2 regions of the Catenuloplanes indicus genome follow, and region 1 is predicted to be linked to the other one. Evidence: predicted binding sites of a transcription regulator. Region 1 holds the regulator's gene; the other holds the start of a gene.
What was found. Region 1 encodes HspR, which represses chaperone genes until heat shock. Its sites were predicted from a motif close to TTGAGTNNNNNNNACTCAA; they were not measured.
Positions count from the first base shown of each region.

Region 1 (10,331 bases):
CGCTGGGCGAGCTGCGCGGCGCGCTGGGCGGCACCGACATCGAGGCGATCAAGACGGCGCACGAGAAGCTGGCGACCGTCTCCCAGCAGGCCGGTTCGCTGCTCTACCAGCAGCAGTCCGAGCAGGCCGGTGCCGAGGGCGCCGCGGGTGCCGGCGCGGGAGCGGGTGCGGCCGGTGCCGCGCCGGGCGGTGCGCGGAACGCGGCGGACGACGTCGTGGACGCCGAGATCGTCGACGAGGACAACAAGAAGTGACCCGACGGTTCACCGTGGGACGTGTGCGAGGTGAGGTGAAGGCATGACCGACGAGCAGCAGAAGCCGGACGACACGGCCGGATCCTCTCCGGAGCGCGAGCGTTCCGGAGAGGGCACCGAGCGGGTCGTCATAAGGGACCGGCGGAAGATCGACCCTTCCGTCGCCAAACCCGGTGCGAAGAAGCCGGAGAAGTCCGAGGAGCCCGAGGTCGTGGAGCCGGACGAGGTGCTCGACGCCGAGTCCGCCACGGACGCGAAGGACACCGCGGAGGCGCCTCCGACCGAGGAGAAGCCCGAGTCGAACGAGGAGAAGGTGGAGCGGGTGGGTAAGCACGCCGCGAAGACGCCTCCCCTCTCCGCTGAGCTGGAAGCGCTGCGGACCGAGGTGGAGGACCGCACCCGCGACCTCCAGCGGGTCACGGCGGAGTACGCGAACTACCGCAAGCGGGTCGAACGCGACCGTGCCGCGGCGAGCGAGCAGGCCACCGGTTCGGTGCTGTCCGCGCTGCTGCCGGTGCTGGACGACCTGGACCGGGCGCGCGAGCACGGCGACCTGGTCGGCCCGTTCGCCAGCGTGGCCGAGCAGCTCCAGGCCGCGCTCGGCAAGTTCGGGCTGGTCGCGTTCGGTGAGAAGGGCGACCCGTTCGACCCGAACCGGCACGAGGCGGTGGCGCACCTCACCTCCGCCGAGGTGACGGAGACGACCTGCATCGACGTGATGCGGCGCGGCTACTCGCTCGGCGACCGGCTGCTGCGACCCGCGATGGTGGCGGTCGCAGACCCGGAGTGAGCTCCCGACCGGCGAGGTGGCCCGTGCATCGGGCCACCTCGCCGGTCATCCAGGCGATGAGCCAGCGAAGGAGGTGGATTGGTGAGTTCCAAGGACTGGCTGGAAAAGGACTTCTACTCCGTTCTCGGCGTGCCGAAGTCCGCCTCCCAGGACGACGTCAAGAAGTCGTACCGCAAACTCGCCCGCGAGCTGCACCCGGACCACAACCCGGGCAACAGCGAGGCGGAGGAGCGCTTCAAGTCGGTATCCGAGGCGTACGACGTGCTGTCCGACGAGCGGAAGCGCAAGGAGTACGACGAGATGCGCGCGCTCTTCGGCTCGGGCGCGTTCCGGCGCAACGCCCGCGCCGGTGGCGGCCCGGGCGGCGGCGCGTTCCCGTTCGACGTCTCCGACCTTTTCGGCGGCGTGAACACCGGCGGTGCGACCGCGGGCGACCGGCGCTTCGGCGGCGCCGGCTTCTCCGACCTCTTCGGATCGATATTCTCCGGCGGGGGTGGCGGCCGGCAGGGCCCGTCCCGCGGCCGGGACGTCGAGACCGAGGTGACCATCGACTTCGGTGCCGCGGTGCGCGGCACCACCCTGCCGATCACGCTGCGCGCGCCCGGCGTCTGCGACGTCTGCCACGGCAACGGCGCGAGGCCCGGCACCCAGCCACGGACCTGCCCGACCTGCCGCGGTTCCGGCCTGGTGCAGCGCAACCAGGGCTCGTTCAGCTTCTCCGAGCCCTGCAAGGACTGCCAGGGCGTCGGCACGATCGTGGACGAGAAGTGCCCGGAGTGCCACGGCACCGGCGGAGTGACGAAGACCCGCACGATGAACGTCCGGCTGCCGGCCGGCGTCGCGGACGGGCAGCGGATCCGGCTGTCCGGCCGCGGTGAGCCCGGTGAGCGCGGCGGATCGCCCGGCGATCTCTACGTGCTGGTCAAGGTGCGCCGCGACGAGCTCTTCGCGCGTAGCGGCGACAACCTGACGCTGACCGTGCCGATCACGTTCGCGGAGGCGGTGCTCGGCACCGACCTGCGCGTACCCACGATGGACGGCGCGGTGACGCTCAGGGTCCCGCCGGGTACGCCGAGCGGCCGGGTGCTGCGCGCCCGCGGCAAGGGCGTGCCCAAGCGGGACGGCGAGGCCGGCGACCTGCTCGTCACGCTCGAGGTTCAGGTGCCGAAGGACGTCTCACCCGAGGCCCGGGACGCGCTGCGCACGTTCGCCGAACGCACGCCGGCCGCATCCCGGGAACACCTCGAGGCACGGGTACGCAGAGCTGGATAGGACGAGGTGACACCGTGGACGCGCGCATCCGCATCGCGATCGAGGGAGTCTCGGACGCCAAGGTCTTGATCATCTCCGTGGCTGCCCAGATGGCCGGCATGCACCCCCAGACCCTCCGCCAGTACGACCGGCTGGGTCTCGTGCAGGCCGGCCGGGCCGCCGGCGGCGGTCGCCGATACAGCGCCCGCGACGTGGCGCTGCTCCGCGAGGTGCAGCGCCTCAGCCAGGAGGAAGGCGTCAACCTGGCCGGCATCAAGCGCATCATCGGCCTGGAACACCTCGCCGGCGACCTCCAGGAACAGATACTCGAGCTCCAGGAGGAACTGGCCGCGGCCTACCGCCGCATCGCCGAACTCGAGGCGATGGCCGCCTACCCCCGCCGCGACCTGGTCCCGACAAGCCAGCGTTCCACCGCACTGGTGGTCTGGCGCCCGCGGGAACGGCCGCAGTAGCACTTCGGCGAGCTTTACGAAGATCAAATTTCTGATCTTCCCGCTTCCGGCGTGGTTCGGCCCGCATGCTCCCGCGGGCCAACCTCGCCGGCCGGCAAGACTCCGCTGGCTCCGCTTCCCGCCCGGCACCGGAGCCGTTCCCGCACACCCCCAAACAACCCCACACCCCCGCAACACCACAGTCCCGCCCCCACTTCTCGGGCCGCGCTTCTCGCGCCGCGCCGCGCTTCTCGCGCCGCGCCGCGCTTCTCGCGCCGCGCCGCGCTTCTCGCGCCGCGCCGCGCTTCTCGCGCCGTGCCGCGCTTCTCGTGCCGCGCCGCGCTTCTCGTGCCGCGCCGCGCTTCTCGTGCCGTGCCGCGCCGCGCCGCGCCGCGCTTCTCGCGCCGCGCCGCGCTTCTCGTGCCGTGCCGCGCTGCTGACGTCGCGCCGTGCTTGTCGCGCCGTGTCGAGCTTTGGGCGCCGTGCCGCGCTGCGTTTCTCGCGCCACACCGCGTTTCTTGTGCCGCGCCGGGCCTTGCGCGCCGCGCCTCTCGCCCCGTCGTCTTGCGGCGTGCCTCTCGCGCCGTGCCGCACGGAACCCTTGCTGCGTCGCAATGTCCCGCCATTGTGCGGATCAGGCCTGCGGTGCCACGCCATAGGCCGCGTGGCGCGCGTCATCAATGTGCGTGACCCGCTGCCGGGTTGTCTGGCAATGGCGGGTTGAGGCGGGGTTCCCGTCCGGCGTCTGGGATCAAATCTTCCGCAGTCTGGGATCGAAGATCTTTCCAGTCCGTGTTGCTGTTTCCGCCCGCCTGAAACAGCAACACGGACTGGAAGGATCTCGGCTCGTGCCGGTGGCGAGCCTGACCAGCCGTGCGTCGTCATGCGAAACGTCGATATAGCGCGGCTTGGTGTCGTGCGGCAGTTGCGGGTGACAGGACGGCCGCGTGCAGACTCGGCGTGGTGGGGGTTGGGTCTTTGGCCGGCCGCGGCGGGACCGGCAGGGAGGAGCGCCAGCGACGACCGGTGCCCGCGGGAGCATGCGGGCGGCACCACGCCGGAAGCGGGAAGATCGCTCTCTGGGTTTGGATCTTCGTGGTTGTGACGTCGAGGCCGGGAGGGGAGCGCCTCGGGGATGAGATGCAGCCCTAAAGGCGAAATGTCGGATTTTTGCCCGAGCTGGGCGGTGAGCCGGTTATGGTCACCCAGGGTGCGCGACGACGGGTCGCGAGGCCGATCGGCCTGTCATGACGGCTCGCGGCGCCGGTTCGGGCGGGGATCCACGGGGGCTCCCCGCCCGGGCCAACAACATTGAGCGGCCGGAACGCTCAGCCGAGTCGGCGGGACTGGCGGACCAGGCCGCCCTCGCACCAGTCGTGGTAGTCGAACAGTTCCGGGCGAGCCAGCAGGACCCGGGCGTTGTGGGCCCAGATTGCCATCAGCTCGTCGCCGTCGTCCTCCGCGGTCTCGACCAGTTTCCGCAGCCGCCGTTTCGGGTGGGCGCGAAATTTTGTCCGGATGCCGTCGGCCGCGTAGATGTACAGGCAGTGCAGCGCGAAGCGGCGGGCCGGGCAGGTGCGGTCCATGGCCAGCTCGAAGAGGGTGCCGACCAGCCGGTCGCCGGACACGAGGAGATCCCAGTCCGCGGGCATCGACTCCAGCGGCACCGAGTCGGGCTGGTAGGCCCATGCGCGGAGCTCGGCGGCGCTGGGATCGACCGGGTTCGCGAAACCGTGGAAGCTCGACTGTTGCACGCTCACCATGCGACTCCAGTCCGTGGTCACACCCAAAGCTCATTGCGGCGACACGGTAACTCGCCGCTACCGCCGACCGGAACCCGGGCGGCGTGCCATTTCCGGGAATTGCGTCAGAGGCTGGTGTCGGTCTGCGGTATCGGGTGCGCCGGCACCGTGGCGGTCCGCCGGCGCAGCATGGCCTTGAACCACTCGGTGTCCGGGATGCGGGCCAGCATCGGGCCGGTGATCACCGTGATCAGCACGTAGGCGGTGGCCAGCGACGCCAGCTGCGGTTCCACGCCGGCCGCCACCGCCAGCCCGGCGATGACGATGGAGAACTCGCCGCGCGGCATCAGCGCGAGCCCGGCGCGGAACCGGCCGGGCAGCGCGATCCCGGCCCGTTTCGCGCCGAGGTAGCCGGTCAGCACCTTCGTGCTCATGGTCAGCGCGGCCAGCGCCAGCGCGGGCAGCAGCACGTGCGGGATCTCGGCCGGGTGGGTGGACAGCCCGAAGAACACGAAGAAGACCGCGGCGAACAGGTCGCGCAGCGGCGTCAGCAATTCCACCGCGTGGTGCGCGACCGGGCCGGAGAGCGCGATGCCGACCAGGAACGCGCCGACCGCGGCGGACACCTGGAGCTTGTCCGCCAGGCCGGAGACCAGCAGCGTCACGCCGAGCACGCCGAGCAGCAGCGCCTCCGCGTCGTCCGCGGCGATGAACGCGGAGATCGCGTTGCCGAACCGGATCGCCACCAGCAGCACGACCACCACGGTCGCGACCGCGATCACCAGCGACGTGGCGCCCGCGGCCAGCGACACACCGGCCAGCACCGCGGTGAGGAGCGGCAGGTAGAGCGCCATCGCCAGGTCCTCGATCACGAGTACGGAGAGGACCACCGGCGTCTCGCGGTTACCGAGCCGGCCCAGGTCGCTGAGCACCTTCGCGATCACGCCGGACGAGGAGACCCAGGTGATGCCGGCCAGCACCAGCGCGGCCACCCAGTCCCAGCCCATCAGCAGCGCGAACGCGGCGCCGGGCAGCGCGTTGAGCACCGCGTCGATCAGGCCGGCCGGTGCGGACGAACGCAGGTTGCTGACCAGCTCACCGGCCGAGTACTCCAGGCCGAGCATGACCAGCAGCAGGATGACGCCCATTTCGGCGCCGACCTCGATGAACTCCTCGCTGGCGGAGAGCGGCAGCAGGCCGCCCTCGCCGAACGCCAGGCCGGCGATCAGGTAGAGCGGGATCGGGGACAGCCCGACCCGCCGCCCGATCCGGCCGAGCAGGCTGAGACCGAGGAGGACCGTGCCGAGCTCTATGAGGAGTATGGAGAGGTCGTGCATACGCGGCTCAGCCGTCCGGCTCCGTCTCGGCCAGGATGGCCGCGACGCCGTCGAGCCCTTCCCGGGTGCCGACGACGACCACGACATCACCGGTCTGGAAGGCGAACGACGGCACGGGGGAGGCGATCACCTCGCGGTCGCGGAGGACGGCGACGATCGACGCGCCGGTGCGGGTGCGGGCCCGGGTGTCGCCGAGCCGGCGGTGTGCCCAGGGCGAGCCGGCCGGGATGGAGATCTGCTCGGTGAGCAGCCCCGCGGCCTGCGAGCGGAGACCGGCGAGCTGACCCAGCATGAGCGAGGCGCCCAGCAGGTCGGCCAGCGCCTCGGCCTCGTCGTCGGTGAGCGGGAGCGAGGCGATGCAGGCGTCCGGATCGTCCTGGTCGTAGAGCACCAGGTCGCGACGGCCGCTGCGGTGGGAGACCACGCCGATCCGGCGGCCGGACGCCATGACCAGGTCATGACGCACGCCTATGCCGGGGAGAGCTGTCTGTTCGACCCTTACTCGCACGGGATACACGCTACCCAACGGTTTCCCGCCGTCCGCGGACGGATCACCTGTGTGGGAACCTCGCCGCCACCTCGACACTTGTCATCTAGGACCGAGCGTTTCATGATGATCGCCCTCCGGAGGCGGATCGTGCCGAAAAGTCGCAGGTTGATCGCATCGTTGCTCGCAGTCGCGCTGCTGCTGACGGCCGCGGTGCTGCTGCACCGCCCGCCTTCGGCGACCGAAGATCAACCCCCTTCGACGGTACGCCGTGCGACCGTCGCCGTCCCGCCCGGCATCAGCGGTCCGTCGATCCAGTTCGTCGACCGGAACGCCGGCTACGCGCTGTTTCACGGGTGCGAGGAGTGCCCGGCCACGATGTTCGGCACCGTGGACGGCGGCGTCTCCTGGCACCGGATCACGCACCCGGCGACCGGCCGGGTCGCGCTCTACGGTTCGCCGCGGGCGCTGGTGCTGTGGTGGATGAGCCGCGACGTGTGGCTGATGTCGACCGACCGCGGCGCGAACTGGACCCGGATCGAACCCTGGCTCGCGCCGTACCGTGGTGCCCGGGGTCTCTTCCAGTCGGGCGAGAACGGTCAGGTGGTGTTCTGGCGGGACGGCCGGCCGCAGCGGGTGCCGGAGCCGCCGCCGCTGCCGTTCGTGAGCGCGGTCGCCACCGGCGCGGACGGCCGGTCCTGGGCGGTGTGCCGGTCGCGCGACGGCGTGCTGGCGGTGCTCTCCGTGGACGGTGGCAGGAGCTGGACGACCACGCCGGTGCCGCAGCAGGGCGGCTGGCCGGTCTCGTTCAGCGTGCTGATCTCCGCGGACGGCCGGGACGTCTGGCTGGTCGGCACGCCCGGCGACCCGTACGCGTTCCCGCTGATCTGGACGTTCGTGGCGGGCCGCTGGCTGCCGGTCTCCCCATCCGGGCGCCCGCCGACGGTCACCGCGGTGGTGCCGGTAGGCGGCGGTGCGCTGGTGGTCGCCGGCCTGGGCGGGATCGGCGCGGTGCGCCACGGCCGGTACTGGCCGATCCCTGATTGGCCCGCGCGGGACCTGCTGACGCTGCTGGAGGACGGCACGATCGTCGCGCAGGACGGCACGTCGACGTGGCTGGGCGCCGGGTTCGACACGGCCCGGCGGTGGACCCGGATCGACCTGAATTCGGCCGGATAAACCCGCGGCGTGACGTGGGCAACCCAGAGTTGAGTGGAATAGACTCAACTCCGGTGGTGTCATAGAACGCGGACACCACGCTTGAAGGTAACCACCATGGGGAGCCGATGAACGCCGAACGCCTTACCACCAAGAGCCGCGAAGTCATCACCGCCGCGGTGGCCGACGCCGGCCAGCGGGGCCACGCGACGGTCGAGTCCTGGCACCTGCTCCTCGCGCTGCTCGACACCGGCGGGTCCACCGCCACCGGGCTGCTGCGCGCCGTCGGCGCCAACCCCGCGGACGTCCGCCGCGCCGCCGCCCGCGCCCTGGAGAACCTGCCGTCCGCGCGCGGCTCCAGCGTCGCCGAGCCCAGCCTGGCCCGCGAGTTCGCGAACGCGGTGGGTGCCGCCGAGCAGATCGCCCGCCCGCTGGGCGACGAGTACACGTCGACCGAGCACCTGCTGGCCGGCCTGGCCCGGGTCGGCGGCCCGGTCTCCGAGCTGCTGCGCAAGGCCGGTGCGACGGAGGAAGCGCTGGTCGCGGCGTTCCCCGCGGTGCGCGGCGGCGACCGCCGGATCACCTCGGCCGACCCGGAGCAGACCTACCAGGCGCTGGAGAAGTACGGCATCGACCTGACCCAGTCGGCCCGGGACGGCAAGATCGACCCGGTCATCGGGCGCGACTCGGAGATCCGCCGGGTGATCCAGGTGCTCTCCCGGCGTACCAAGAACAACCCGGTCCTGATCGGCGAGCCCGGCGTGGGCAAGACCGCGATCGTGGAGGGCCTCGCCCAGCGCATCGTCGCGGGCGACGTGCCGGAGTCGCTGCGCGACAAGAAGCTGGTCTCGCTGGACCTCGGCGCGATGGTCGCCGGTGCGCAGTACCGCGGTCAGTTCGAGGAGCGGCTCAAGTCCGTACTGGAGGAGATCAAGAACTCCAACGGCCAGGTCATCACGTTCCTCGACGAGCTGCACACCGTGGTCGGTGCCGGCAAGGGCGAGGGCTCGATGGACGCGGGCAACATGCTCAAGCCGATGCTGGCCCGTGGCGAGCTGCGGATGGTCGGTGCGACCACGCTGGACGAGTACCGCGAGCACATCGAGAAGGACCCGGCGCTGGAGCGCCGTTTCCAGCCGGTGTTCGTCGGCGAGCCGACCGTGGAGGACACGATCGGCATTCTGCGCGGGCTGAAGGGCCGCTACGAGGCGCACCACGGCGTGGAGATCACGGACGGTGCGCTGGTCGCGGCCGCCAGCCTCTCCGATCGGTACATCGCGGACCGGTTCCTGCCGGACAAGGCGATCGACCTGATCGACGAGGCCGCGTCCCGGCTGCGCATGGAGATCGACTCGCGCCCGGTCGCGATCGACCAGCTTCAGCGCACCGTCGACCGGATGAAGATGGACGAGCTGGCGCTGGCCAAGGAGACCGACGCGGCCTCCCGCGACCGGCTGGAGCGGCTGCGCCGCGACCTCGCGGACCGGCAGGAGGAGCTGACCGTGCTCACCACGCGGTGGGAGCGCGAGCGCGGCGGCCTGAACCGGGTCGGCGAACTGAAGAAGAAGATCGACGAGATGCGCGTCGACCTGGAGCGCGCCCAGCGCGAGACGAACTGGGAGCTCGCGTCCCGCCTGCAGTACGAGGAGATCCCCGCGCTGCAGCGGGAGATGGAGACGCTGGCCGGCGAGCCGCTGCCGGACGAGCCGCCGATGGTCAAGGAGAAGGTCGGCGAGGACGAGATCGCCGAGGTGGTCGCGGCCTGGACCGGCATCCCGTCCGGCCGGCTGATGGAGGGCGAGACCGCGAAGCTGCTGCGGATGGAGGAGTCGCTGCAGTCCCGGGTGATCGGCCAGGCCGAGGCGGTCGGCGCGGTCTCCGACGCGGTCCGGCGGGCCCGCGCGGGCATCGCCGACCCGGACCGGCCGACCGGATCGTTCCTGTTCCTCGGCCCGACCGGCGTCGGCAAGACCGAGCTGGCCAAGGCACTGGCCGGCTTCCTCTTCGACGACGACCGCGCGATGGTGCGCATCGACATGAGCGAGTACGGCGAGAAGCACTCCGTCGCGCGCCTGGTCGGTGCCCCGCCCGGTTACGTCGGCTACGAGGAGGGCGGGCAGCTGACCGAGGCGGTGCGCCGCCGGCCGTACTCGGTGATCCTGCTCGACGAGGTGGAGAAGGCCCACCCGGACGTCTTCGACCTGCTGCTGCAGGTGCTGGACGACGGCCGCCTCACCGACGGCCAGGGCCGCACCGTCGACTTCCGGAACGCGATCCTGATCCTGACGTCGAACCTCGGCTCGACCATCATCTCCGACATCACACTGCCGGAGGACGCGCGCCGCGAGGCCGTGCTGTCCGTGGTGCGCGGGCACTTCAAGCCGGAGTTCCTCAACCGGCTGGACGACATCGTGGTGTTCCACGCGCTCACCGGCGTGGAGCTGGCCTCGATCGTCGACATCCAGCTCGACGCGTTGCGCCGCCGGCTGGCCGACCGCCGGCTCGGGCTGGAGGTCACCGACGGCGCGCGGACCTGGCTGGCCGAGCGGGGCTACGACCCGCTCTACGGCGCCCGCCCGCTGCGCCGCCTGGTCCAGTCCGCGATCGGCGACCGCCTGGCGAAGGCGCTGCTCGCCGGCGAGGTGCTGGACGGCGACACCGTCAAGGTGGACGCCAGCCCGACCGGTGACGGCCTGATCGTCGGCGTGGCCTGAGCCCCACTACGGGAAACCGATGTCTGAAGGGCCGGGAAAGTCCCGGCCCTTTGGATTGCAATCTCGACAAGGCGCTTCTTCCCAGATCGCGGAGGGTGACAGGGCTTGCTACCGTCTGCGGCCAGCGGGACTTGATCGGCCTGGGA
Region 1 covers NZ_JAUSUZ010000001.1:5,039,413-5,049,743, forward strand. The annotation lists gene dnaK (molecular chaperone DnaK) at 1-254, shown strand, start outside; gene grpE (nucleotide exchange factor GrpE) at 298-1,044, shown strand; gene dnaJ (molecular chaperone DnaJ) at 1,126-2,316, shown strand; gene J2S42_RS22695 (heat shock protein transcriptional repressor HspR) at 2,331-2,768, shown strand; gene J2S42_RS22700 (hypothetical protein) at 4,076-4,507, opposite strand; gene J2S42_RS22705 (cation:proton antiporter) at 4,615-5,826, opposite strand; gene J2S42_RS22710 (cation:proton antiporter regulatory subunit) at 5,834-6,334, opposite strand; gene J2S42_RS22715 (sialidase family protein) at 6,482-7,492, shown strand; gene clpB (ATP-dependent chaperone ClpB) at 7,600-10,185, shown strand.

Region 2 (10,331 bases), 1.7 Mb from region 1:
GCGGCTGCGCGACCTGGGCCGGATCGTGCTGGTCGACGACGCGCTGGTGGCACACGCCGGCGCGTCCGGCTGCGGGCTGCGGGTGGTCACCGAGTCGCCGCTGCTGGTCTCCGCCAGCATGATCGTCCGGGACGAGGCGGCCTCGATCGGTGCCAGCGTCGACGCGGTCACGCCGTTCGTGGACGAGGTGGTCGTCTACGACACCGGCTCGCTGGACGACACCGTCGCGGTGGCCCGCGCGCACGGCGCCCGGGTGATCGACGGCTTCTGGGACGAGCACTTCGGCGACGCCCGCAACCGGGCGATCGCGCACTGCACCGGGCGCTGGGTGCTCTGGGTCGACGCGGACGAGACCGCGGCCGGCGACCCGGACGCGCTGCGGCGCCGGCTGTCCGCGCCCGGCGGCCCGGCCGCGTACCGGGTGCGGCAGGTCAACGAGTACGCGAACGGCACCCAGGTGGTGGTCTTCCCGCGCCTGTTCCAGCGGGACGCGGTGCGGCTGGCCGGCCGGCTGCACGAGCAGGCCGTGGACCGGATCACCGGTGGACCGGCCGCCGGTCCGGAGATCGGCGAGGTGGAGCTACGGCACGCGGGCTACCAGTTCGCCACGTTCGTCACGAAGGACAAGGCCGAGCGCAACCGCCGACTGGCGCTGCGCGCGGTCGAGGACCGGGTGCTGGCCGCGGATGCGCTGGCGAACCTGGCCCGCGCCGAGTTCTCCTCCGGCAACCTCGAGGAGTCGATCGAGGCGGCCCGGCGTGGCCTGGCGACCGACACCCGCCGCCCGGTCCGGATCAAGCTGCTGACCACGCTGATCCGCGCGTGCACCGCGCTGTCGCGGGTGGACGAGGCGGCCCGTGCGCTGGACGAGCTGCGCACGCTCGCGTCCCGGCAGGTCACCGTGGACCACATGGAGGTGCTGGTCCGGTACGCCGCGGGCGACGACGAACGGGTGGTCGAACTGTGCGCGGCCGTACCGGAACTGGCCGAGGACGACGGCGCGGTGCTGGTCACCCGCAGCCAGCTCACCTCGTACGAGATCCACAGCCTGATGCGGCTGGGCCGCACCGCGGACGCGGCCGAGCGGCTGCGCGTGGAGCTGCGCGCCGGCCGGATCCCGATGCCGATCGTCGGCATGGCCGACACCCTGCGCCAGGCCGGTTCGGACGTCGCGGAGATCGCCGCGCACGTGCCGCGGTCCGCGTTGCGCGCGCTGATCCACGAGGTCGGTCAGGCCCCGGTGTCGCTGGCCGAGCCGCTGGCCGACGGCCTGTGGCAGCGCTTCCCCGGCGAACGCACCGTGCTGGCGCTGGCGGCCTGGCTCGGGCCGCGGATGCCGGTGCTGCGCGCGCTGGAGTGGTCGTCCCGGCTGCGCCGGGCCGGGCACGAGTCGCAGTGCCCGCTGCTCGGCGTGGCACGCGGCGCGGACCGCAGCGCGCGGGACCGGTCGCTGGCCGCGGCCGTGGCGTACGAGACGTTCCGCGACCCGGCCGCGATGCCGCTGCTCTCCGCCGCGCTGGACCAGGTGCCGGCGGACGAGGAGGCCGCGATGCTGGACGAGCTGCGCCTGATCGCGCCGGGCATCGCGGCCGCGGTGGAACCCGCGGTCTAGAGCCTGCATCGCCGTGGGATGCCGGGCTACGGCGAGGCCCCCACTTCGACACAGGCTCTAGCCGGCCGCCGGGTAGCGGAGGAAGTGGGCGTAGTCCGCGCTGGTGCCGCCGCGCCGCTGCCGGGGTATCCGGGGCCGCGCGGCCGGCTCGCCGATCGAGATCGCCAGGACCGCGGGATCGTGCGTGTGTGCCGCCCGGCTGGCGGCCGGCCCGGTGAAGCCGGCGCAGGAGTAGAGGACGCCGCGGTCCGCGCCGACGTCCTCCAGCTTGGCCACGAAGTAGTCCACGCAGGAGATGCCGACCGGCCGGTGCTGCTGGCGACACTCGACCGCGACCGTGACCGGCAGGCCGGCCACCGCGCCGTAGATCATCACCTGCACGTGCCGCCGCGCGCCGCTCAGCCGCCCGTCGTGCCGCCGGTTGTAGATCACCCGGGCGTGGTCGAACGCGGCCAGCAGCCGGGTCAGCGACCGCTCGTACCGCTTCAGCTGGAGGTCGGTGGGAGACATCCGTCGACGTTACGAACGTGCTTCATACCGGTGTCGCCCCGGTTGTCCGTCCTTCGCCCGATCAGGGGGTCCACAGGTCCGCGGTGCCGCCCAGGCGCAGGAAGAGCGCGAAGTCCGCCTGGTCGACGTCGGCGGAGTCGTGCGGCGGCAGGCCGTCGCGCACCATCCGGCCGTCGCCGAGCGTGATCGCCATCACCGGCGGGCTCTGCGCGTGCGCGGCGCGGGCCCGGGCGCGGTCGGTGAAGCCGGTGCAGGAGTAGATCACGCCACGGTCCGCGCCGATGTCGAGCAGCTTGCCGACGAACCGGTCGACCGCGCCGACGTCCACCGGCCGGCGCCGCCGCTGCACGCACTCGATCGCGGCGGTCACCCGTACACCCAGCACGGGGCCCCGCACCAGGACGTCGACGCGGCGTAACGACCGGCTGAGCCGGCCCTCCACGCGACGGTTGTATCCGACCTCGACGGGTGGCTCGAAGCCACCGAGCAGCCGGCTGATCGAGGCGTCGAAGAGCGTCAGGCGACGGAGCGAGTCGGGCTCTTCGTCGGGGTCCGGCGGCAGTTCCGCATCCGCTGGGTACACAACTTTGAGCGTACGGGTGGAGCGGGTGGGCTCATCGCCCAAATTGTGCGTCTTTGTCGATAATTTCGGAGAATGTTGTCATCAGTCGGCGCAGCGCCACAGGAACAGCGCGAAGTCCGCCTCGGTGATCTCGTCCACGCCGTGCGGCGGCAGCGGGTCCACCTCGCGCCGTGGCCGCGGGATCCGCGGCCCGCCGCCCAGCGACACCGCCATCACCGCGGGCCAGCGCGCCGCCGCGGCCCGCGCACGGGCACACCGGGTGAAGCCGGATCGCGAGTAGAGCACGCCCCGGTCCGCGTCCACGTCCAGCAGCTTGCCGACGAACCGCTCGACCACACCCACGTCCGCAGCCCTACGGGCCTGCCGGCACTCCACGGCCACCGTCACGCCCGCGCCGAACACCCGTCCACGCACCAGCAGATCGACCTGTCGCGGCGATCCGCTGAGCACGCCCGGCACCCGTCCGTTCACCGCCACCTCGGCGTGGCCGTCGAAGCTGGAGAGAAGCCGCGTGATGGACAATTCGTACCGCTGGAGCGGTGAAACGCACGAAAAGAGGTCGAAGACGGTCACCCTGCGAAACTATGAGCGGGCTTTGGGTGAGCGTCGCCCAGATTGTGCGACAACGCCCACACGGCGGACCCGTAACCCGGCGGTCTACAGCGGCACGAAGAACGGTGAGTTCAGCGCCGGGTGCCGGGCCTGAAGGCGGTCGTACGCCCGCACCAGGTCGTCGCGGCTGAGCCAGACCGGCGGCGTGGTCTCCAGCCGCTTGAGGCGTTCGCCGACGGCGAGTGCGGCCAGGTCCTCGGCGAGGCGATCGAGCGCGATGCCGCAGTCGAAGCCGTGCGGCACGATCCGGACGCGTTCCAGCAGGTGACGGCCCTCGGGCAACTCGACCCAGGCCCAGCCCTCGGCGACGCCGCCCGGCGCGGTGACGTGCAGGCCGCGGATGATCGGGTCGGCCAGGTCGCGGCCGACGTAAGCGTCCACCGCGGCCGCGCGGGCCAGCGCGCTCAGATCGTTGACGAAGCCGTCCCGGCCGTCGGGGAGCCGGCCGACGATGTCCCGGAAACCGGAGCCGGAGGCGTCCCGGAACGCGCGCGCGTCCAGCAGGTACTCGACGACCCGTCGCGCCTGCGTGGCGCCGAGGATCGGCGAGACCACGCGCAGCCATTCCAGGCCGATCGTGCCGCACACGGTGGCCAGCATGCGGTCCAGCCGCTCGTCCGTACCGGCCGGGTCGGCGAACTCGGCCGCGAACACCGGCAGCCGGGTGCCCGGGTCGAGCGCGACGAAGTCGCACCGGGTGCGCAACGCGGTGTTCCACTGGTTCGGGCTGACGCCCTCGGGCCGGCGCGCGACCAGTTGGCTGAGCCTTCGGTCAGGCTGGACGACCCAGCGGCCGCGCGCGAAGAGCTGCTCCTCCGCGGTGGCGACCGGGCGCAGCGGTGACGGGGTGCTCATGACCCACCACTGTAGGGACCCGGACCGGAAACACGGGGTCCGCCGGACGTCGTGTCGCGGGTCACTCACGGGAAGACGGACACGGTGGGCGAGGTTGAGTCGGACAGGCTCAAGATTGGGGTGTCCGATGGCCACACTTCCCGTACTGCCGTTGACCGACGACGTACTGCTCCCCCGCATGGTTACCCCGGTGGAGCTCGACTCCGCCACCCAGGCCGCCGTGGACGCGGCCCGGACCAGCGGTGACAAGCGGGTGCTGGCCGTTCCCCGGATCGACGGCGTCTACGGCCCGGTCGGCACCGTGGCCGTGATCGAACAGGTCGGCCGGCTGCCGAGCGGCGAGCCGGTGGCCGTGATCCGCGGGCTGCACCGCGCGCGCATCGGCTCCGGCGTGTCCGGCCCGGGCGCGGCGCTCTGGGTGGAGTCCACCGAGATCGAGGATTCGCCCGCGACCGGGAAGACCCGGGAGCTGGCCCGGGAATACAAGGCGCTGGTCCGCGCGCAGCTACAGAAGCGCGGCGCGTGGCAGGTGATCGACGCGGTCGAGCGGATGACCGACCTGCACGAGATCGCCGACTCCTCCGGCTACTCGCCGTGGATGTCGGTGGAGCAGAAGCGCAAGCTGCTCGACGAGACCGACCTGACCGCCAGGCTGGAGCTGCTGGTCACCTGGATCAAGGAGCACCAGGCCGAGGAGGAGGTCAGCGAGAAGATCAATTCCGAGGTACGCGAGGGACTGGAGAAGACTCAGCGCGACTTCCTGCTCCGCCAGCAGCTCGCCGCCATCCGCAAGGAGCTGGGCGAGGACGAGCCGGAGGGCGCGGGCGACTACCGGAACCGGGTGGAAGAGGCCACCCTGCCGGAGAAGGTCCGCGAGGCCGCGATGCGCGAGGTGGGCCGCCTGGAGCGGGCCAGCGACGCGTCGCCGGAGTCCGGCTGGATCCGCACCTGGCTGGACACGGTGCTGGAGATGCCGTGGGACGTCACGACGGAGGACAACACCGACCTGACCGAGGCGCGCGCCGTCCTGGACGCGGACCACGCGGGCCTGGACGACGTCAAGGACCGCATCCTCGAATACCTGGCGGTACGGAACCGGCGCGCGGCCCGCGGCCTGCACGTGGTCGGCGGCCGTGGCTCCGGCGCGGTGCTCGCGCTGGCCGGCCCGCCCGGCGTCGGCAAGACCTCGCTGGGCGAGTCCGTCGCCCGCGCGCTCGGCCGGAAGTTCGTCCGCGTCTCGCTCGGCGGCATCCGGGACGAGGCGGAGATCCGCGGCCATCGGCGCACCTACGTGGGCGCGCTGCCCGGCCGGATCGTCCGCGCGATCCGCGAGGCCGGTTCGATGAACCCGGTGGTGCTGCTCGACGAGATCGACAAGATCTCCGCCGGGTACGCCGGTGACCCGGCCGCCGCGCTGCTGGAGGTGCTGGACCCGGCGCAGAACCACACGTTCCGGGATCACTACCTGGAGGTCGACCTGGACCTCTCGGACGTGCTGTTCCTCGCCACCGCGAACGTGGTGGAGTCCATCCCCGGCCCGCTGCTGGACCGGATGGAGCTGGTCACGCTGGACGGCTACACCGAGAGCGAGAAGGTGTCGATCGCCCGCGACCACCTGTGGCCGCGGCAGCTCGACCGCGCGGGCCTGACCACCGACGACGTCACCATCACGGACGATGCACTGTCGAAGATCGCGGTCGAGTACACCCGGGAGGCCGGCGTCCGGCAGCTGGAGCGCGCGCTGGCCAAGGTGCTGCGCAAGGTGGCGGTCCGGAACGACCGGGTCGCGGTGTCCGGTACCAACCTCACGGAGTTCCTCGGCCGGCCGCGGTTCTTCTTCGAGTCGGCGGAGCGCACGGCGGTGCCGGGCGTGGCCACCGGTCTCGCGGTCACCGGTGCCGGTGGCGACGTGCTGTTCATCGAGGCCACCGCGATGCCGGGCGAGGGCGGGCTGACGCTCACCGGCCAGCTCGGCGACGTGATGAAGGAGTCCGCGCAGATCGCACTCTCCTACCTGCGCTCGCACGACCTGGCCGCGCCGCTCGACGGCAGGCGCCTGCACCTGCACGTACCGGCCGGTGCGGTGCCGAAGGACGGGCCGAGCGCGGGCATCACCATGGTCACCGCGCTCGCGTCGCTGGCGTCCGGCCGTCCGGTACGTCCCGAGGTGGGCATGACCGGTGAGGTCACGCTGGCCGGGCGGGTGCTGCCGATCGGCGGCGTCAAGCAGAAGCTGCTGGCCGCGCACCGGGCCGGGCTCACCGAGGTGATCATCCCGGCGCGCAACGAGCCGGATCTGGACGACCTGCCGGCGGAGATCCGCCAGCAGCTGACCATTCACGCGCTCGCCGACGTGGCCGACGTGCTGGAGATCGCGCTGCGACCGGCGGCCGCGGAGGCCGTGCCGGCCGCGGCTTAGCGGAACGGGCGGCCCGGGTGCTTTCTCACGCACCCGGGCCGCACCGTGTCCGCACCCGTTCCGCAACCGGTCACCCGCCTAATTCTCAGCGACAGACCCGCTGAGAACCCCTGGGAAAACCGCATGCAGAACCTTCGCCGCCGGATGCTCACCCCCGTCCTGGCCGCCACCGTCGCCATCGCCCCCGCGCTCGGCATCGCCGCACCGGCCGCGGCCGCGCCCGCCGGCGTGGTCTTCGCGCAGGAGACCGTCGACGAGCCGTCCTGGGACTGGAACCCGGCGAGCGTCAGCGTGACGTCGGTCAAGTTCAGCAAGACCGCGTTCACGCTGAGGTCCACCGAGAAGTGCGCGAACCGCGCGCACATCACCGCCACGCTCAGTGGTCCGCTGCCGACGGAGAACGTGTTCGCGTCCGCGGTCGGCGTGGACATCCGGCGCAACGGCGCGATCTACGACGCCGTGATCCTGACCAACAGCGGCGGCACCACCTGGGAGGGCGACCTGCCGGTCTGCGGCACGGACCCGGCCGGCACGTACCGCACGGAGCTGTACGGCGCCTACGTCACCGGCACCGGCCTGGACGACCCGGACCTCACGTTCTACCGCACCAACGTGGTGAACGGCGCGTACACGGTCAAGCGCCCGGCGTCCGTGACGCTGAACGCCACGCCGGAGCCGGCCCGGAAGGGTGCGACGCTCACCGCGAAGGGCGTCTTCAGCACGGACGGCAAGGCCGCGGCGAACACGAAGGTGCAGATCTGGTTCAAGGCGGACGGCTCGTCAGCCTGGACCCGGAAGGCGACCGTGACCACGAACGCCAAGGGCGCCTACCGCGCCACGATCAAAGCCACCGCATCGGGTACGTGGAAGGCCGTCGTGCCCGCGACCGGCTCGCGCAACGAGGTCGTGGCCTACGACGCCGTGACGGTCCGGAAGTAAATACCATCGTGGCCATGGGCATGGTTCACACCGTCGGGTTGGTGCTGCACCCGCAACGCGACTCGAAAATCGCGATAGACACGATCGTCGAGTGGGCACGCGCCCGCGGTGTGACCGTGCTGGGGCTGCCGGACGAGATAGCGCGCATCGACTGCAGCGCGGTCCCGGCCGGCGAGGTGGAGCTGCTCGACCGGTCCGACCTGCTGGTCAGTCTCGGCGGCGACGGCACCATGCTGCGCAGCATGCGGCTGTCCGCCGGGCGCAGCACGCCGGTGCTCGGCGTGAACCTGGGCCGGCTCGGCTTCCTCGCCGAGATCGACGTTGACGAGCTGCCCGAGACGCTGTCCCGGATCGACGGGCACGACTTCACGGTCGAGTCCCGGATGGCGATCCGCACGCTGCTGCCGGACGGCTCCGAGGTGACCGCGTTCAACGACATCGCGCTGGCCCGGGTGCCCGGCGAGGGCATGGCCGGCGTGGCGATCTCGGTACAGGGCGCGCCGTTCGTGCGGTACGCCGCGGACGCGGTCATCGTGGCCACGTCGACCGGTTCCACCGCGTACAGCTTCGCGGCCGGCGGCCCGATCGTCTCCCCCACCGTCGAGGGTTTCCTGGTCGTGCCGTCGTCCGCGCACTCCAGCTTCAACCGCGCGCTGGTGCTCTCCGCGGACGAGGAGGTCGTGCTCGACCTGCTGCCGAGCAGCGGCGAGCTGGCGCTCGAGGTGGACGGCATCATCTCCGGCCGTCTCAAGCCCGGCGACCAGATCTGCGTCAGCGCCCGCCGGGCCGCCGCCAACGTGGTCCGCCTCGGCCGCACCACGTTCTACGAACGCGCCCGCCGCAAACTCCGCGTCAACGGCTCCGCCGAGGTCGACTGAGAAGCCAACCCTCCAACAGCGGATCTTCCCTCTTCCGCCGTGGTCTCGAGCCGCGCCTGCCGCACGCCGTTCGCGGCCCGACGCCGTTCGCGGCCCGACGGCGTTCGCGGCCGACGGCGTTCGCGGCCGACGGCGTTCGCGGCCCGACGCGTTGACCTTCACGCAGGCGCTGCGGAGCGGCCGCAAAAGCGGAAAGGCTCATTGACCGATGCGTTGTGGCAGTCAACTGGCGACTTTGACCGCCGACCCGAAGTCAGCCAGCGGACGAGTCAGACCGGCCAGCACGGGGACCCACCACCAATACTTACCGCCAGCGGAGTCTTGCCGCCCGGCGAGGTTTGCCCGCGGGAGCACTCGGAACGTGACCACGCCGGAAGCGGGAAGACCAAGAATGCGCATGTGGTCCGGCCCGGGGCCGCCTTCGCAGGGAGAGAGGCACCCGGGCCGGGTGTGTGGTCAGACGCCGGCGAGGCGGCTCGGGGACGGGCGGAGGTAGACGAACCAGGTGACGGCGAGGCAGAGCGCGTAGTAGGCGATGAACGCGAGGTAGGCCGCCTCGGCCGAGCCGGTGGTCAGGAAGGACTGGCGGAACGCGATGTTGACCAGCACGCCGCCGAACGCGCCGATCGCGCCAGCGATGCCGATCAGCGCGCCGGAGAGGCGGCGCGCGCGGGCCTCGGCGATCTCCGGGGGCGCGTCGCTCAGCGTGCTCTTCGCCTTGAAGATCGCCGGGATCATCTTGTACGTGGAGCCGTTCCCGACGCCGGAGAAGACGAACAGCAGCACGAAGCCGACCAGGTAGAGCGGCAGCGAGCGGGCGGTCGACGCGTACAGCACGACGGCCGCACCGGCGCCCATCGCGGCGAAGTTGAGCATGGTCACGAACGCGCCGCCGAACCGGTCCGCGAGCGCGCCGCCGATCGGCCGGATCAGCGAGCCGAGCAGCGGGCCGAGGAACGTCAGGTACGCGGCCTCGACCGGCGTGCTGAACGAGTCCTTGAACTGCACCTGGAGCACCTGGCCGAACGCGAACCCGAAGCCGATGAACGACCCGAACGTGCCGATGTAGAGCACCGACATGATCCAGGTGTGCGGGTCGCGGCTGACCTCGCGCAGCGCGCCCTTCTCGTTCGATGCCACGGTCAGGTTGTCCATGTAGAGCGCGGACGCGACCGCGGCGACCACGATCAGCGGGATGTAGATGCCGGCGATCAGGCCGGGCCGTCCGGCACCGGCCGTGGCCAGCACTGCGAGGCCGACCAGCTGCACCACGGCCACGCCGAGGTTGCCGCCGCCCGCGTTCAGGCCGAGCGCCCAGCCCTTGAGCCGCTGCGGGTAGAACGCGTTGATGTTCGCCATCGAGGACGCGAAGTTGCCGCCGCCGACACCGGCCACGCACGCGATGATCAACAGCGTGGTGTACGAGACGCCCGGCTGGATCAGGAACGCGGCCAGCCCGGCCGGGATCAGCAGCAGCAGCGCGCTGATGATCGTCCAGTTCCGGCCGCCGAACGTGGCGACCGCGAACGTGTAGGGCAGCCGCACCACCGAGCCGAGCGCGGCCGGTGCGGCGGTGAGCAGGAACTTCTGCGCCGGGTCGATGCCGTAGGCGGGACCGAGGAAGAGGACCAGCACGGACCAGAGCGTCCAGATGGAGAAGCCGATGTGCTCGGAGAAGATCGAGAAGATCAGGTTCCGGCGGGCGATCTTCGCGCCGCCGTTCGCCCAGAAGTCCGGGTCCTCCGGCCGCCAGTCGTCGATCCAGCGTCCGTGCCGCCGCGCCGCTGCGGCGATCGTGTCAGTGGGTGCAATCGTCGTCGCGGTGCTCATGATCGACTCCGGTTTCAGCCGTGAAGGATCAGCAACACACCGAAACGTAGGTAGCCGGGATTTCTCCGGAGTTCGAGTCGTGAGTCAGGCCTG
Region 2 covers NZ_JAUSUZ010000001.1:3,369,111-3,379,441, forward strand. The annotation lists gene J2S42_RS15105 (glycosyltransferase) at 1-1,612, shown strand, start outside; gene J2S42_RS15110 (restriction endonuclease) at 1,670-2,122, opposite strand; gene J2S42_RS15115 (restriction endonuclease) at 2,184-2,705, opposite strand; gene J2S42_RS15120 (restriction endonuclease) at 2,787-3,278, opposite strand; gene J2S42_RS15125 (PDDEXK family nuclease) at 3,363-4,172, opposite strand; gene lon (endopeptidase La) at 4,300-6,591, shown strand; gene J2S42_RS15135 (hypothetical protein) at 6,715-7,530, shown strand; gene J2S42_RS15140 (NAD(+)/NADH kinase) at 7,545-8,408, shown strand; gene J2S42_RS15145 (nitrate/nitrite transporter) at 8,865-10,238, opposite strand.
Region 2: lon (endopeptidase La) is a predicted target of HspR. The motif match lies at 4,267-4,285, and genes of this name have one in related genera.